Regions from separate parts of the Streptomyces spinoverrucosus genome, predicted to be linked through region 1. Evidence: riboswitches for the same ligand, from Rfam matches in the RefSeq annotation. Region 1 holds a riboswitch; each other region holds the start of a gene.

Region 1 (4,149 bases):
CTGGACGGATTCCTCGACGGCCTGCCCACGAACAGCCCCTGCGGCACCGTCAAGATCACCGACTGGCTCCGCGACCGTGAGCCGACCCGCGACCAGCTCGACCGGTCCGCCGACACCGCGAACCGGGTCGCGCCCGGCGCGCTCGTCGCTTGCGGCGACAACCTCATGAAGGGCAGCGACTGGGAGACGGCCAAGGCGCGCTACCGGCAGCTGCTCGACGAGTATCCCGAGGACAACCTCGGGAACCGGGCCCGCGCGGGCATCACCAAGGCCACGCACGCCATCGAGCTGGACAACGTCCGCACCCTGCTGCAGGGAACGCAGGACGAACAGCCCGAGTACTGCTCCCAGCCGGCCAAGTACAGCGCCGCCAAGCCGATGGGCAAGGGCACCAACCGCGCGCTGTTCTACGGCAACACCGAGTACACCAACCAGCTCCCCGGCAACTGGAAGGCCGGTGACGCCGCCGACGCGGTGGCGATCGTCTGCGTGGGCGAGGCGGACTTCGGGACCTCCGTCGAGACGTGTCCGTACCAGAGCCGGGACTCGGGTGCCGTCAGCTATGTGACCTTCCACAAGATCGCGATCCCGGTGCGGGTCTACGAACTGCGCACCGGCAAGCTGGTCAGCAAGCGCACGATCCAGATCGGCGGATCGAGCTGCCCCGCGATCATCACGTACTACACGTACGGCACCGACGACACCCCGCCGACGAACCGGTACGTCACCGAGTCCAAGTCCGATGTGCGGGGCGCGTTCAGGCCGCTGACCAACAGGTGACCGGTCAGCTCGGCAAGGCCTGCGCGATATTCCGTACCGCCGTGGCCGACAGCGACGTGGCGGAAATCCCGAAGTCGGTCAGCCGGGCCACGCCGTCCTCGGTGACCAGGATGTTCTCCGGCGTCACATCGCCGTGCACCACGCCCTCGCGGTGCGACTTCGCCGGCGCGTCGGCGATCTGGCCGCCGATCGAGCCGGCCTCCTCGGGGGTGCGGCGACCACGCTCGGCGAGGACCTGGGCGAGGCTGCGGGAGGGGACGTACTCCATGACGATCCAGCAGGTCTCCTCTTCGACGGCGATGTCGAAGACGGGCACGATGCCGGGATGGTGCACCCGCCCCGCGTTGCGCGCCTCCCGGGTCAGCCGCTCGGTGGCCCGGTCGTCATCAGGGCGGGCGCACTTGACCGCGACCCGCCGGTGCAGCAACTCGTCCCAGGCCAGCCAGACGACGCCCATGCCGCCCTTGCCGATGGGTTCCCGCAAGAGATACCGGCCGGCGACCCGGTCCCCGGCCTCAGGCGTCACACGCACGCCCCGCTCCTCACCCCACGTCCAGCAATGGTGACGGAGTGTACTCAGCCGCCTTGTCACGCACGTGACTTCGGGCGGACTGGCACAGGATCGCCCCAGGGCACGCGGATTACCTCCCCGTAACTCCAATTGGCGGGCGGCCAAGGGCACTTGGAGGCGACGCTTGACCGGCCGCGCCGCCCCCGCCCGAGCCCCGTGATAGCTTGCGCCAGCCAGTCGCATCCCAGTACGAGGGCGTACGGGGATCAGGGAATCCGGTGCGAATCCGGAGCTGACGCGCAGCGGTGAGGGCGACGGGCACGGCAATCGGCCACTGGACCGGCGAGGTCCGGGAAGGCGTCGTGTCCGGGTGACCCCGAGTCCGAAGACCTGCTGGCACACGGTACGGTCGGGCCCCGCGTACGGGCCCTCGACGTAGAGGAACAGCTGTGCCCGTCACGCGCACCACGTCCCTGTCCGCCGCGCTGCTGTGCGGAGCGCTCCTGCTCACCGCCTGCGGAAGCGGAACCTCCGGCGGGGCTGACGACAAGGCGTCGGCCACCGGGCGGTCGATCGAGAACTGCGGGCGGACCGTGCAGGTCACCGGCGCCGGACCGCGACGGGCCGTCTCCCTCAACCAGGGCACCACGGAGATCATGCTCTCCCTCGGCCTCGCCGACCGCATGGTCGGCACCGCGACCTGGACCGACCCCGTGATGAAGGGCCTGGAGAAGGCGAACGCCGAGGTGGACCGGCTGGCGGACAACGCCCCGTCCTTCGAGGCGGTCCTGGACCGGGAGCCCGACTTCGTGGCCGCCTCGTTCGCCTCCACGCTCGGCACGGGCGGTGTGGCCACACGCGATCAGTTCGAGAAGCTGGGCGTGCCCACGTACCTCTCCCCGGCGGACTGCGAGGGCAAGGACAACAGCGGCGACGGCGACGGCGTCCGGACCGAGCCGCTGACCATGGACACCGTCTACGGCGAGGTCCGCGATCTGGCCGGCCTCTTCGGGGTGGCCGACCGCGGCGACAGGCTGGTCGCCGACCTCAAGGCGCGGGTTGCCACCGCCACGAAGGACCTCCACGCCTCGAACGTCACCCTCCTGTACTGGTTCGCCAACTCCGAGTCCCCCTACATGGCGGGCTGTTGCGGAGCTCCCGGCGTCATCACGAACGCCGTCGGCGCGAAGAACGTCTTCGACGACACGACGGACGAATGGCCCCAGATCAACTGGGAGACCGTCGCCGACCGCGACCCTGACGTGCTCGTCATCGGCGACCTCACCCGCAAGTCGCAGACCGCGGAGAGCGCCGCGAAGAAGATCGAGTTCCTGGAGACCAACCCGGTCACCCGGAACATGGACGCCGTCCGGCACAAGCGGTACGTCCTGCTCAGCGGGCAGGCGATGAACCCGACCATCCGCACGGTCGAGGGCATCGAGGCGGTCGCGCGCGGCCTGCGCGACTTCGGCCTCGCGAAGTGACCGGGGCTCTGCTGCGCTACGCGGCAGGCCTGGTGGTGCTGGTGGCCTCCGTCGCCGTTGCCCTCACCATCGGCCCGGCCGACATCGGCGTCGCCGACGTGTGGTCGGTCGTCGCCTCCCACCTCGGCGGCGACCCCTCCGGCCTCACCCCGATCCGCGACGGCATCGTCTGGAACCTCCGCCTGCCCCGCACCCTGCTCGCCGCCGTGTGCGGCGCCGGACTGGCCCTGTGCGGCGCGGTGATGCAGTCCCTGCTGCGCAACCCGCTCGCCGACCCCTTCGTCCTCGGCGTCTCCTCCGGCGCGTCGACCGGCGCCGTCCTCGTGGTCGTGCTCGGCGCGGGTGGCGGGGCGCTGTCGCTGTCCGGCGGCGCCTTCGTGGGGGCCCTGTGCTCCTTCGCGCTGATGCTGCTGCTCGCCCACACCCTCGGCGGCACCACCGACCGGGTCGTGCTGTCCGGCGTCGCCGCGATGCAGCTCTTCTCGGCGCTCACCTCCTTCGTCGTGGTCACCTCGGCGGACGCCGACACCACCCGCGCCGTGCTGTTCTGGCTGCTCGGCTCGCTCAGCGGCGCGGGCTGGACGGACGTATGGCTGTGTCTGGCCGTCCTGCTGCTGGTCCTCGCCGTCTGCCTCGGCCACGGCAGGACGCTGGACGCCTTCGCCTTCGGGCAGGACGCGGCGGCCACGCTCGGCGTCCATGTCGCCCGTACCCGCCTGGTGCTGCTCAGCGCCACCGCGCTGCTCACCGCTGCCCTGGTCAGCAGCGCGGGCGCGATCGGTTTCGTGGGCCTGGTGCTGCCGCACGCGGCCCGCGCCCTGGTCGGCCCCGGCCACGGCCGCCTGCTGCCGGCCACCGCACTGGGCGGCGCGGTCTTCCTCGTCTGGATCGACACCCTCGCCCGCACCCTGCTCGAACCACTGGAGATCCCGGTGGGCGTGATGACCTCCCTGATCGGCGTCCCCGCCTTCGTCGCGGTCCTGTACCGCACCCACCGGGCCGGGAGGAGCGTCCGATGATTCGCGTACGGAGCCGGGAGGAGCGTTCGATGACTTACGTACGGGCAGCCGGGAGGAGCGTTCGATGACTTACGTACGGGCGGCCGGGAGGAGCGTTCGATGACTTACGTACGGGCGGCCGGGAGGAGCGTTCGATGACCCTCGCCGCCGACCGCGTCTGCCGTACCGCCGACGGGCGGCTCATCCTGGACGGCGTCAGCATCACACCGGCGCCCGGCGCCATGACCGGCCTGCTGGGTCCCAACGGCTCCGGCAAGTCCACCCTGCTGCGCCTGCTGTCCGGCGTCCTCGCCCCCGCCTCCGGCGTGGTCACCCTCGACGGCCGGCCGCTGTCCGACCTGCGCCGCCGGGACAT
Region 2 (4,149 bases), 4.4 Mb from region 1:
CGACCCTGCGGGCGACGGCCGCCGCGAGCCCCCGCTCCCGCAGCCACTCCAGTGCCCGTACGGTCCCGCGCGTCCCCGGTATCACCACGAGATCGGCGTCGGCCAGCTCCTCGGGCCGGTCCACGAACCGCACCACGACACCGGGTTCGGCGGCGAGGGCGTCCACGTCCGTGAAGTTGGACATCAGCGGTACCGCACACACGGCGACGCGCAGCACGTCCGCGCCGACGGGCGGCGCGACGACGGACTCCCGCACGGCCCCGCGCATCGAGACGCGCAGTCCGTCCTCCTCGTCGATCCCCAGCCCGTGCCGGTACGGCAGCACACCGTACGTCCGCCGCCCGGTGAGCGTCCGGAGCATGTCCAGCCCCGGCTCCAGCAGGGAGACATCCCCGCGGAACTTGTTGACGAGGAACCCGGCGACGAACTCCTGGTCCTGCGGCGACAGCAGGGCGACGGTCCCGAAGAACGAGGCGAAGACCCCGCCACGGTCGATGTCGCCGACGACGAGCACGGGGAGCCGGGCGTTGCGCGCGATCCCCATGTTCACGATGTCCGTCCGCCGCAGATTGATCTCGGCCGGGCTGCCGGCCCCCTCACAGATCACCGCGTCATACGTGCCCCGCAACTCGGCGAGACAGTCGAGCACGGTACCGAGAAGCCGCTGCTGCCGTCCCCCGTGGTACCCGCGCGCGCTCATCTCCCCGACGGGCCTGCCCAGCAGCACCACCTGGCTGCTCCGCTCCCCGCCCGGCTTGAGCAGCACCGGGTTCATCAGCGCGGTCGGCTCCACACGGCACGCCTGCGCCTGCATGGCCTGCGCCCGCCCGATCTCGGCACCCTCGCGGGTGACGAACGAATTGAGCGACATGTTCTGCGCCTTGAAGGGCGCGACCTTGACGCCCTGCCGCACCAGCCAGCGGCAGATCCCGGCGGTGACGACACTCTTTCCGGCGTCGGAGGTGGTACCGGCGACCAGAAGTCCCCCGCTCATGACGCACGCCCCTTCCTCAGCATCCGCGCGCCCGCGCACACGCCGAGCGCGAGCCAGCCGACGCGCCGGGAGAGCCGTACGGCCCGATCGATGTCGGCGACTTCGACCAGACGTCCCCGGCCGTTGAGCAGGGGCCGGTGCTCGACCCGCCCCCGTACGAGAGGGTGCCGCCGAGCCGCACCCCCAGCGCGCCCGCGAACGACGCCTCCACGGGCCCGGCGTTGGGGCTGGGATGCCGACCGGCGTCGTCGTGCCAGGCCCGCACGGCCGCGCGCGGATCCGGTCCGGCGAGAGCGGCGAGTACGGCGGTCAGCCGAGCCCCCGGCCACCCGGCGACGTCGTCGAGCCGAGCGGAGGCCCACCCGTACCGCCGGTACTTGGGCGACTTGTGCCCGACCATGGCGTCCAGGGTGTTCACGGCTCGGAACCCGACGAGGCCGGGCACTCCACCGACGGCCCCCCACACCAGCGCCCCCACCACCGCGTCGGAGGTGTTCTCGGCGACCGACTCGACCACGGCGCGGGCGATCCCGTCGGCGTCGAGGGCCTGCGGATCCCGCCCGCACAGATGCGGCAGCCGCGCCCGCGCCCCCTCGACGTCCCCGGCCTCCAGGGCATGCCCGATGGCCCGGGCTTCGCGGGCGAGTGAAGTCCCCCCGACGACGGCCCAGGTGGCGAGCCCGGTGACGGCGACGGAGGCGGCGGGGGAGGACCGTACGACCCTGCGGGCGAGGGCACCGAGCGCGACGGCGCCACCGGCGCACACGGCGGTGTGCGCCGCACCCCAAGCGCGGTGGTCGCGCCACAACACCCGTTCCACGGCGGCGGCGGCCCGCCCGAACGCGGCGACCGGATGCCCGCGGCGCGGATCGCCGAGGAGGAGGTCGCCGAGGAGGCCGGCGGCGGCGCCGTACGCGAAGACGCGATCGGCACGCATGGGGCTCAGCCGGCCGTGCGGTCGGGCAGAGACCTGGTGCGGGACCTCACTGGGCAGCCGAGCATCGCGTTATGTCCTCACTCAGGGTGTCCGCGCCCTGGTTCGACGAGACCGGCGGCGAGAGTTCCTGGCTCCCGGGGAGTTACCTCCCCGGTCACAGTGGCGGGACCGCGCCGGATTCACACCGACTTCCTCTCCTGCCGCCGTACATGGCTCCGGAAGTCCACCACGGGGCCGGAACGGCCGTCAACTTGCCGTTGACCTGCGACGCTGCGGTGTGCGGAGTTCCACATCGCTGAAATATCGTCAGCCGTCGGAATCGGCGCCTTCTAGCCTCTTTCCAGGCCGGGAAGCTGGGCACACTCCAGGAGAACGGCAGTGCGAAGGCTGAGAGCGCCGGCGAGCGGCATTGGGTGATTCGTGGCGGGGAGACGAACCTGGTGTGGCCGAGCCTCCGTTGCCCTGGGGCGGACCCCGGGCGGTGGCGGGACACGGCGCTGGGGGACGTCGCGGTGAGGACGCCGTGTCGGTGCGCTGACTCTTGGGTGAAGGAGGTCGGTGTGATCGGCGGTGAGTCGTGGCGGCGGGTGTGGATCAGGAGCAGCCATTCCGGCAATACGGGCGGTGAGTGTCTGGAACTGGCCCTGGGGGAGACCGAGGTGCTCGTGCGTGACTCGAAGGGGCGCCACGACGCTGTGCTCACCTTCCGCCACGCCGCGTGGTGTGGTTTTCTGTCGGGGCTGGCGGACCCGGGAGCGGATGGTTCTTGACGATCCGTGCGGGGGCGGGAGGTAAGCGCATGGGAGACCGGGCCAAGGGTTCTTCCTCGGAGCGGACGAGGAAGCCGCACACAAGGGGGAGTTCGATCACGTCGGCCGCGCCGCTGGCGCTGTACGCCACGGTGATGGGTGGGCTCGCCGTCGGAGTCGGCGCCCTGGCCGCGCTGCTGGTGCCGGCCGGTGAGGCGCGTGCCGTGGTCTGGCTGGCGCTGACCGTGCTCATCGCCGGGGCCGCCGGTCTGTGGTGGGGGCTCACCCCGGTCAGCGACCGGCTCCGGGTTCTGCACCGGGCCCTGGCGTCGGCTCAGCCCCGGAGGTCCCCGCACCACTGACGGGGCCGCTCTGCGTGCTGCCGGAGCGATGGCGCAGCGCCCTGCCCAGTCCGGCGCCGAGCACGGTGACCAGCGCTGCTCCGGTCGCGCCGATCACCGCCGTGGTGAGCGGGGTCGCGATCCCGAAGGGGAGTGCGGGGGCGACTCTGGCGGCCACGGCGATGCTGAACAGCAGCAGACTGGCGCACGCCGTTCCCAGGAGCAGCCGGACCGACAGCAGGCGTATCTCCCCGTCCACCCGGGCGTTCTCCACCCGGATCAGAGCGTCCACCCACTCCGGCCGCTGCATGGCGTAGGCCTTCAGGGTGCAGTCGTCGAGTGGCACGGGTCCTTCCTGCTGAGCGGACTCGGGAGGGACCCCGGGATCCTCACCCGGCGGAACGGTCCGGGCCGCGCGCAACCGGCGCCACCACTCTCGCAACCCGAAGACCGCCATCGGTCCACCCCCGAACTCGCCCGGGCCGTCCCGTCCCGGGGTCAGTTGTTGTCCAGACTCTCCTTGACCGCGTCGATCAGCTCGATCATTCGGTCACCGTGACAAGCGATGCTGCTGATTTCCTCGAAACACTCCTCACGATGAACGTGGCCACGCTGAAGTGTGCCCCTGCGGAGAAGGGCAGCACCTGCAGGTTCACCCGGGGCCGCTGCATCAGCGTCTTGAGGTGGTCCAACTGCTGACGGAACACCGAAGGGCCGCCCCTCGTCGCCGTCGAGGTAGCGCTCCTGACGTGTCGTACGGAGCTCCACGAGTCGGCGCAGGTTCGGCCCCGCGTCACCGGTGGCGATCAGCGCGCCCGAGGTGAACACGGCTTACTCGCGGGCTTTGCGCAGCTCGATGCGGAGCCTGCGCCGATTCAGGCTCGGATCGATGTCTCTGGCCATGGTGCTCCCTGCCACATGTCGTCGTTGACTCGTCAGGCGGCCACTGTCGGACAGCAACTTCCCGGCAAGGTCGCTGCGCTGCTCCGAATGCGGATAAAACCCCCGCAAGCATTACAAAGCGCCTACGGGGGTTGATTCTGAAGTTGTCAGGGCTGAGCAGAGGTGAACAGAGACGGCCGTGAGGCTTCCGGTCTCAGGCCATGATCAGGAAAATTCCGTACGCCA
Region 3 (4,149 bases), 1.2 Mb from region 1:
CCACCACGTCAACGTCCGCCAGGTCGTGGAACTCGGGCGCACACCGTTCCGCGGCCGCTTCGACGCGCTGACGGAGCACGATCGGCGGATCGTCGACGCGGCGCTGGAACGGACCGACATCACCGGCAAGCAGTACCAGAGCTGGCACACCCTCTCCGGAGGGGAGAAGCAGCGTGCCCAACTCGCCCGCGCCCTCGCCCAGGAACCGCAGGAGATCCTGCTCGACGAACCCACCAACCACCTCGACATACGCCACCAGCTCGAACTCCTCGACCTGCTGACATCACTGGACGTCACCTGCGTCGTCGCCCTGCACGACCTCAACCTCGCCGCCCGTTACTGCGACCACATCGTCGTCCTCGACCACGGCGAGGTCGCCGCGGCGGGCACCCCGGAGGCCGTGCTGACCCCGGACCTGATCAAGTCGGTCTACGGCGTCAACGTCCTCGTCGACCGCGAACCCACCACCGGCACCCTCCGCATCACCTACCTGGCCGCCACCGCCACGGGAACGACTGCCACACAGGTGATGCAACTCGATCCCCAATAGGACTCGTCAGCTGCTGACCGGTGATGTCGTAGCCGGATGAGGAGAGTGCACCGCTTCGACAGACGACTGGGCATTCCCGCACCGCTTCCGGTGTTCGGGCCTACCTACCGAGGTTGGGGCCGTGGTTACAGGGGTTGGGGGGCCAGGGAACGGGCGGGGTGGCGGGGGTCCAGCCCTGGTGGCGGTAGAAGGACATGGCTCGTGGCGACTGGACGGACGTCAGCAGCCAGGAGCGGCCCTCGGGGGCGTCGGCGGTCACGGCCTCCAGGAGCTTGCCCGCGAGACCGGCGCCCCGGGCATCGGCGCGGACCGCGAGCTCGGGGCTCCGGCGGCGCGGGACACCTGGCTCCTCGGCGTCCCTCTCTGCCTCGGGCTCCCCGGCCTGTATCTGGCGTGAACGGCGCGCGCCGTGCTGTACGCCCTGCTGATCCACCTGCGGTACCAGCACCGCTTCCGGCGCCGGTCGTGACCCGCTTCAGCGGCGGGCGTCGTCCTCGAACGGGCGCGCCTCCGCCGCCGTAACCGTCTCCCCGGCCCGCACACCGTGCAGGACATGCGCCAGTACCTCCGCGCCACGGACCACGCGCGGGCCGGGGCGGTTGAAGTAGGCCGGGCCGTCGAGCACCCACACCCGGCCGGCCCGGACGGCGGGCAGGTCCGCCCAGCCGGGCAGAGCGGTCAGCAACTCCCGTTCCTTCAGCGTCCGTTCGGGAGCGAAGCCGCAGGGCAGCACCAGGACGACGTCCGGCTGGGCCGCGCGTACGGCCTCCCAGGTCATCGGCTTGGTGTGTTCGCCGGGCGCGGCGAGCAGCGGCTCGCCCCCGGCGCGGGTGATCTGCTCGGGCACCCAGTGTCCGGCGGGCCACAGCGGGTCCAGCCACTCGATGGCGACGACGCGCGGCCGGTCCCGCCCCGCCACCGCAGCACGGACCCGGTCGAGCCGGGCCCGCAGCTCCGCCCGACGCTGCTCGGCCCGCTCCCGCACTCCGAGCAGCTCGCCGACCGTGACCAGACAGTCCAGTACGTCGTCGAGAGTGCGCGGCTCCAGGCTGAGGACGCGGGTGCCGGCGTCCAGGACACGTACGGCCCGGCTCACCTTCTCGTACGACACGGCGCACACGTCGCACAGGTCCTGGGTGAGGACGACGTCCGGGCGGAGGCCGGCCAGGGCCTCGGTGTCGAGGGTGTAGAGGGACGACCCGGAGTGCGCCGAGCCGCCCACGGCGTCGGAGATCTCGCGGCTGGTGAGGTCGTCCGGGGTGAATTCCGCACGCGTGACGACCTGTACGCCGGTCACCGAAGCGGGAGGCCAGTCGCACTCGTGGGTCCGGCCGACCAGCCGTTCGATGAGGCCGAGCTCGGCCACGATGTCGGTCGCGGCGGGCAGCAGGGAGACGATGCGCATACCGCGACCCTAGGCGCCCGATGTCATCCGCCGCACGGCAGGACTGGATTTACTAGGACGTCCAACTATATATTCGTGGGGAAGGCCCGCGGTGCAGGGAAGCCGGTGTGAATCCGGCACGGTCCCGCCACTGTGACCGGGGAGTACGCCGTCGAGAGATACGCCACTGACGAGCTGGATGTCGGGAAGGCGGACGGCGCGCGCTGATCCGGGAGTCAGGATACCGGCCGTGGGATTTGTTCCGTGTTGTCCACGAGGATGGAGCAGACACGCATGGCACCGGTGTGCACCCACGACCCAGGTGAATCCCCCGTTCTCTGACGAGGACGGGCTTCGAGCCATACGCGATCTCGCGCTGCCCCGCACCCCGACGCCACGAGCGTCCCGAGGTGCCGGACCGGCGTGCCATCCCCGGATCCCACCTGACGAGAGCAGGCATCGATGGTCCGCGAACACGACCGCGCCGCTGTGCGCGAGTTGACCCATTTCGTCGGCGGCAAGCACACCCCGGGTACATCGGGGGCCTACGGCGAGGTGTACGACCCCAACACCGGCCGCGTCCAGGCCCATGTACCGCTGGCGAACCGTGCCGAGACCGCGGCGGCCATCGCCGACGCCGCCGAGGCCCAGCGCGAATGGGCCGCCTGGAACCCGCAGCGCCGGGCGCGTGTGCTCCTGCGCTTCCTCCAGCTTGTGGAGGAGGAGAAGGATGCGCTGGCCCGGCTGCTGTCCTCCGAGCACGGCAAGACCATCGCCGACGCGCACGGTGACATCCAACGCGGCTTGGAGGTCGTCGAGTTCGCAGCGGGCATCCCGCACCTGCTCAAGGGCGAGTTCACCGACAACGCGGGCACGGGCATCGACGTGCACTCGCTGCGCGCACCGCTCGGCGTGGTCGCCGGGATCACCCCGTTCAACTTCCCCGCGATGATTCCCCTGTGGAAGGCCGCCCCGGCCCTGGCCTGCGGCAACGCCTTCATCCTCAAGCCCTCCGAGCGCGACCCGTCGGTCCCGCTCCGCCTCGCGGAACTCTTCCTGGAGGCGGGCCTGCCGCCCGGCGTCCTCAACGTCGTCAACGGCGCCCGCGAGACCGTCGACACCCTCCTCGAAGACCCGCGCGTCGCCGCCCTCGGCTTCGTCGGCTCCACCCCGATCGCCGCGCACGTCTACGCCACCGCCGCCGCCCACGGCAAGCGCGCCCAGTGCTTCGGCGGCGCCAAGAACCACATGATCGTGATGCCGGACGCCGACCTCGACCAGGCCGTCGACGCCCTGATCGGTGCCGGATACGGCTCGGCGGGCGAGCGCTGCATGGCGATCTCCGTGGCCGTACCGGTGGGCGAACAGACCGCCGACGCCCTCGTGGCCCGCCTCAAGGACCGCATCGCCGGCCTGCGCATCGGCCGCAGCGACGACCCGGACGCCGACTTCGGCCCCCTGGTCGGCCAAGACGCCGTCGACCGCGTCCGCTCCTACGTCGACCTCGGTGTCGAGGAGGGCGCCGAACTCGTCGTCGACGGACGGGACTTCACCCTCCCCGGCCACGAGGACGGCTTCTTCGCGGGCGCCTCCCTCTTCGACCGGGTGACTCCTTCCATGCGCATCTACCAGGAGGAGATCTTCGGCCCGGTCCTGTCCGTCGTCCGCGCCGCCGACTACGAGGAGGCCCTGCGCCTGCCCAGCGAGCACACCTACGGCAACGGCGTCGCGATCTTCACCCGGGACGGCGACACCGCCCGCGACTTCACCCGGCGTGTGAACACCGGCATGGTCGGCGTCAACGTGCCCATCCCGGTGCCGGTCGCCTACCACACGTTCGGCGGCTGGAAGCGCTCCGGATTCGGCGATCTGAACCAGCACGGTCCGGACGCGATCCGCTTCTACACCCGTACGAAGACGGTCACTTCACGCTGGCCCGCCGGCCTCAGGGAAGGCGCCAGTTTCACCATCCCGACGATGGGGTGAGCGGTATGACCATGCTCACCGAGGACCAGCAGGCCCTTGTCGAGACCACCCTCGACTTCGCCCAGGACCATCTCGCCCCGCACGCCCTCGACTGGGACCGGGACAAGCACTTCCCCGTCGACGTGCTCCGCAAGGCGGCCGGTCTCGGCCTCGGCGGCGTGTACGTCCGTGAGGAGTCCGGAGGCTCCGGCCTCACTCGCGCCGACGGCGTGCTCGTCTTCGAGACGCT
Region 4 (4,149 bases), on a different contig from region 1:
ACGGCCACCGCGACCAGCACGAGCAGCACCAGGGTGAGCCGCTCGACCCGTACGCCGGAGGACAGGGCCAGTTCACGGTCGTACAGCAGCAGGGCGAGATCGCGGCGCCGCCACCAGAACAGGGCCGGGACGACGACGGCCAGGGCGCCGATCACCCACAGGTCGGCGGTGCCCACCGACAGGATCGACCCCCACAGCAGCGCGAACGCGCCCGCCGCGTTGACCCCGGAGACCGCGAGCACGAGCAGTGCGGCCGCGATCGCCAGGCTCATCAACAGGCCCATCGCCCCGGACAGCCCGTCCGGGGTGCGGGCCAGCGGCGCGACACCGGCCCCGGCGAGAGCGCAGGCGAGCAGCGCGCACAGCATCGGGTCGAGGCCGGTCAGCAGACCGACCGCGATACCGAGCAGCGCCACGTGCATCATCGCGAACCGCACCGGCATGATGTCGAGCCCGACGATCACGACACCGATCACGGGCAGGCCCACGGCCGCCAGCAGCAGGGCGACCCCCGCGCGCTGGACCGGGACGAGCTGCAGCAACTGGCCGACGTCGGCCGCGGCCAGGGCGTTCACCGCACCTCCCGCAGACAGCCCGCGGCCATCTCCAGCACCCGGTCGCAACGGTCGGCCAGCGCCCTGTCGTGCGTGACGACCACGACGGTCACCGGCAGGGACAGCAGCACGTCGGCGGCCTCCTCCTGCCCGGCGAAGTCGAGCGCCGCGGTGGGCTCGTCGGCCAGCAGCACCCCGGCGCCGGCGGCCACACAGCCGACCGCCCGTGCCAGGTACATCCGCTGCAACTGGCCCCCGGACAGCGTGTGCAACGGCCGGTCCACCAGGTGTCCCACGCCGAGCTTCGCCGCCGCCTCCACCGCCTCGGCCCGCGCGCCACCACTCGCCAGCAACTCCCCGGCCAGCAGCGGAAACCGGCCGACCGCCGGTTTCTGCGGAATCCACGCGCACACCCGGCGCCGCCACGCCCACTCGGCCGCGCTGCGGGTGTCCCGGCCTCCGACCAGGATCCGGCCGCCGCACTGGCGGTGCAGGCCGAGCACCGCCCGCAGCAGCGTGGTCTTGCCCGAGCCGTTGGTACCGGTCAACGCCACCCGCCGGCCGGCCGCGACGTCGAGGTCGACGTCCCGCACGGCCTCCACACGGCCGTGCCGGCAGGCGACATCGCGCATCACGACGTCCAGTCCGTCCATGCCACCTCCTCACTCCTCCACAGCAGTCGGAAGGAAGGGGCGGCTGGTTCCCGGCGCGTCCTCGCGTGTCCCACCTCACCATCCGAATGCCGGACGCGCCCTCCCCTCCCCCGCGCCGCCGCGTAGGCTGACCCACGCAGCTGGTTCGCCCCGTCAGCCAGGCGGGAGCGTCGTAAGAGGGAACCCGGTGGGAATCCGGGACTGCCCCGCAGCGGTGAGCGGGAACGACCGCCGTCTTACGCACTGGGCCCCGAGGAAATGGGCCTGGGAAGCGACGGCCAGTAGGTGCCTCGTACGACACGAGGCGTGCCCGCGAGTCCGAAGACCTGCCAACTGCCCGCGCGCGACCCCTCGTGCGTGGACATCCCGGTGACCTCGAGGGCGGGTCGGCGTACATACCAGGCGGACGACCGCGCAGCACCTGCTGCCGCGCGACGTGGTTTCCGTCCGGTTCGTCACCCCTTCGCGCTCTCGTCCCCGTCTCCGGGATCTCAGGGATTCATCTCGCGAAGGAGATCTCCGTGACCAGCAAGTCCGCAGCCGCGGCAGCACGGGCCACCGTGTACGGCTACCCCCGCCAGGGACAGAACCGGGAACTGAAGAAGGCGATCGAGGGCTACTGGAAGGGCCGCGTCACCGCCGACGCCCTCCGCACCACCGCCGCCGAGCTCCGCGCCGGCAACTGGCGCCGACTCGCCGAGGCCGGTGTCCACGAGGTGCCGACCGGTGACTTCTCGTACTACGACCACGTGCTCGACACCACCGTCATGGTCGGCGCGATCCCCGAACGGCACCGGGAAGCCGTCGCCGCCGACGCGCTCGACGGCTATTTCGCCATGGCCCGTGGCACCCAGGACGTGGCGCCGCTGGAGATGACCAAGTGGTTCGACACCAACTACCACTACCTCGTGCCGGAGTTGGGCCCGGACACCGTCTTCGCCGCCGACTCCACCAAGCAGGTCGCGGAGCTGAAGGAGGCCCTCGCCCTGGGCCTGACGGCCCGGCCGGTCCTCGTCGGCCCCGTCACCTACCTGCTGCTCGCCAAGCCCGCACCGGGCGTGCCCGCGGACTTCGAACCGCTCACGCTGCTGGACCGGCTGCTGCCCGTGTACGCCGAGGTGCTCGCCGACCTGCGTGCGGCCGGCGCCGAGTGGGTGCAGCTCGACGAGCCCGCCCTCGTCCAGGACCGTACGCCCGCCGAACTGAACGCCGCCGCCCGCGCCTACCGCGACCTCGGCGCGCTGCCCGACCGGCCCAAGCTGCTGGTCGCCTCGTACTTCGACCGGCTCGGTGACGCCCTGCCCGTGCTGGCCAAGTCGCCCGTCGAGGGCCTCGCGCTGGACTTCACCGAGTCGGCCGCCGCCAATCTGGACGCCCTCGCCGCCGTCGGTGGGCTGCCCGGCAAGCGCCTGGTCGCCGGTGTCGTCAACGGCCGCAACATCTGGGTCAACGACCTGTCGGCGTCGCTCACCACCCTCGGCACCCTGCTGGGCCTGGCCGACCGGGTGGACGTGGCCGCCTCCTGCTCCCTCCTCCACGTGCCCCTCGACACCGGCCTGGAACGGGACATCGAGCCGCAGATCCTGCGCTGGCTCGCCTTCGCCCGGCAGAAGACCGCCGAGATCGTCACCCTCGCGCGCGGCCTGGCCCAGGGCACCGACACCATCGCCGCCGAACTGGCCGCGAACCGCGCCGACCTGGCCTCCCGCGCGAGCTCGCCCATCACCCACGACCCGGCCGTCCGGGCCCGCGCCGCCGCCGTCACGGAGGCCGACGCCCGCCGTTCCCAGCCGTACGCCGAGCGGACCGCCGCCCAGCGCTCCCACCTCGGCCTGCCCCTGCTGCCGACCACGACCATCGGCTCGTTCCCGCAGACCGGCGAACTGCGCGCCGCCCGCGCCGACCTGAGGGCGGGGCGGATCGACGACGCCGGCTACGAGGAGCGCATCAGGGCCGAGATCCAGGACGTGATCTCCTTCCAGGAGAAGACCGGCCTCGACGTCCTCGTGCACGGCGAGCCCGAGCGCAACGACATGGTCCAGTACTTCGCCGAGCAGCTCACCGGCTACCTCGCCACCCAGCACGGCTGGGTCCAGTCGTACGGCACCCGGTACGTCCGTCCGCCGATCCTGGCCGGCGACATCTCCCGACCCGAGCCGATGACCGTGCGGTGGACGACGTACGCCCAGTCCCTCACCTCCCGCCCGGTCAAGGGCATGCTCACCGGGCCGGTCACCATGCTCGCCTGGTCCTTCGTGCGCGACGACCAGCCCCTCGGCGACACCGCCCGCCAGGTCGCCCTCGCCCTGCGCGACGAGGTGAACGACCTTGAGGCGGCGGGCACTTCGGTGATCCAGGTCGACGAGCCCGCCCTGCGCGAAACCCTGCCGCTGCGCGCCGCCGACCGCCCCGCGTATCTGGCGTGGGCGACGGAGGCGTTCCGGGTCACCACCGGTGGCGTGCGCCCGGACACCCAGATCCACACCCACATGTGCTACGCCGAGTTCGGCGACATCGTCCGGGCCATCGACGACCTCGACGCCGACGTCATCAGCCTGGAGGCCGCCCGCTCCCACATGCAGGTGGCCCGGGAGCTGGCCGCGCACGGCTACCCGCGCGAGGCCGGGCCCGGCGTGTACGACATCCACTCCCCGCGCGTCCCGAGCGCCGAGGAGGCGGCCGAACTGCTGCGCACGGGGTTGCGGGCGATCCCCGCGGAGCGGCTGTGGGTCAACCCCGACTGCGGGCTGAAGACCCGCGGTTGGCCCGAGACCCGGGCGTCCCTGGAGAACCTGGTCGCCGCGGCCCGCACGGTCCGCGGGGAGTTGTCCGTGTCCTGACCCGGACGAATCCGAAGGAGGGGCCGGGGCGCCGCGAGTGTCCCGGTCCCTCTCCGGGGGCCGACCGAGCCGGTTCAGGTCGCGGTCGCCTCGGCCGCCGCC

What was found. Region 1 has a riboswitch for cobalamin ahead of I2W78_RS11860 (ABC transporter substrate-binding protein). Riboswitches for the same ligand answer to the same signal wherever they lie in the genome.
Positions count from the first base shown of each region.
Region 2: linked by a shared signal. The riboswitch ahead of I2W78_RS31905 (cobalamin biosynthesis protein) and the one ahead of I2W78_RS11860 (ABC transporter substrate-binding protein) in region 1 are both predicted to bind cobalamin.
Region 3: linked by a shared signal. The riboswitch ahead of I2W78_RS06950 (CoA-acylating methylmalonate-semialdehyde dehydrogenase) and the one ahead of I2W78_RS11860 (ABC transporter substrate-binding protein) in region 1 are both predicted to bind cobalamin.
Region 4: linked by a shared signal. The riboswitch ahead of metE (5-methyltetrahydropteroyltriglutamate--homocysteine S-methyltransferase) and the one ahead of I2W78_RS11860 (ABC transporter substrate-binding protein) in region 1 are both predicted to bind cobalamin.

Region 1 covers NZ_JADPZX010000001.1:2,670,831-2,674,979, reverse strand. Annotated here, with positions in the region: gene I2W78_RS11870 (hypothetical protein) at 1-780, shown strand, start outside; gene I2W78_RS41110 (serine/threonine-protein kinase) at 785-1,312, opposite strand; cobalamin riboswitch at 1,509-1,703, shown strand; gene I2W78_RS11860 (ABC transporter substrate-binding protein) at 1,741-2,775, shown strand; gene I2W78_RS11855 (FecCD family ABC transporter permease) at 2,772-3,794, shown strand; gene I2W78_RS11850 (ABC transporter ATP-binding protein) at 3,929-4,149, shown strand, end outside.
Region 2 covers NZ_JADPZX010000001.1:7,021,418-7,025,566, forward strand. Annotated here, with positions in the region: gene I2W78_RS31900 (cobyric acid synthase) at 1-994, opposite strand, end outside; partial or broken gene I2W78_RS31905 (cobalamin biosynthesis protein) at 991-1,931, opposite strand; cobalamin riboswitch at 2,034-2,174, opposite strand; gene I2W78_RS41225 (DUF397 domain-containing protein) at 2,492-2,701, shown strand; gene I2W78_RS31915 (hypothetical protein) at 2,731-3,042, shown strand; gene I2W78_RS31920 (hypothetical protein) at 2,972-3,367, opposite strand; gene I2W78_RS40845 (Scr1 family TA system antitoxin-like transcriptional regulator) at 3,564-3,728, opposite strand; gene I2W78_RS31930 (hypothetical protein) at 4,118-4,149, opposite strand, start outside.
Region 3 covers NZ_JADPZX010000001.1:1,514,569-1,518,717, reverse strand. Annotated here, with positions in the region: gene I2W78_RS06965 (ABC transporter ATP-binding protein) at 1-550, shown strand, start outside; partial or broken gene I2W78_RS40305 (GNAT family N-acetyltransferase) at 696-869, opposite strand; gene I2W78_RS06955 (cobalamin-binding protein) at 1,026-1,955, opposite strand; cobalamin riboswitch at 2,028-2,201, shown strand; gene I2W78_RS06950 (CoA-acylating methylmalonate-semialdehyde dehydrogenase) at 2,397-3,920, shown strand; gene I2W78_RS06945 (acyl-CoA dehydrogenase family protein) at 3,926-4,149, shown strand, end outside.
Region 4 covers NZ_JADPZX010000002.1:7,162-11,310, forward strand. Annotated here, with positions in the region: gene I2W78_RS35495 (metal ABC transporter permease) at 1-575, opposite strand, end outside; gene I2W78_RS35500 (metal ABC transporter ATP-binding protein) at 572-1,207, opposite strand; cobalamin riboswitch at 1,332-1,555, shown strand; gene metE (5-methyltetrahydropteroyltriglutamate--homocysteine S-methyltransferase) at 1,729-4,047, shown strand; gene I2W78_RS35510 (FAD-binding dehydrogenase) at 4,122-4,149, opposite strand, start outside.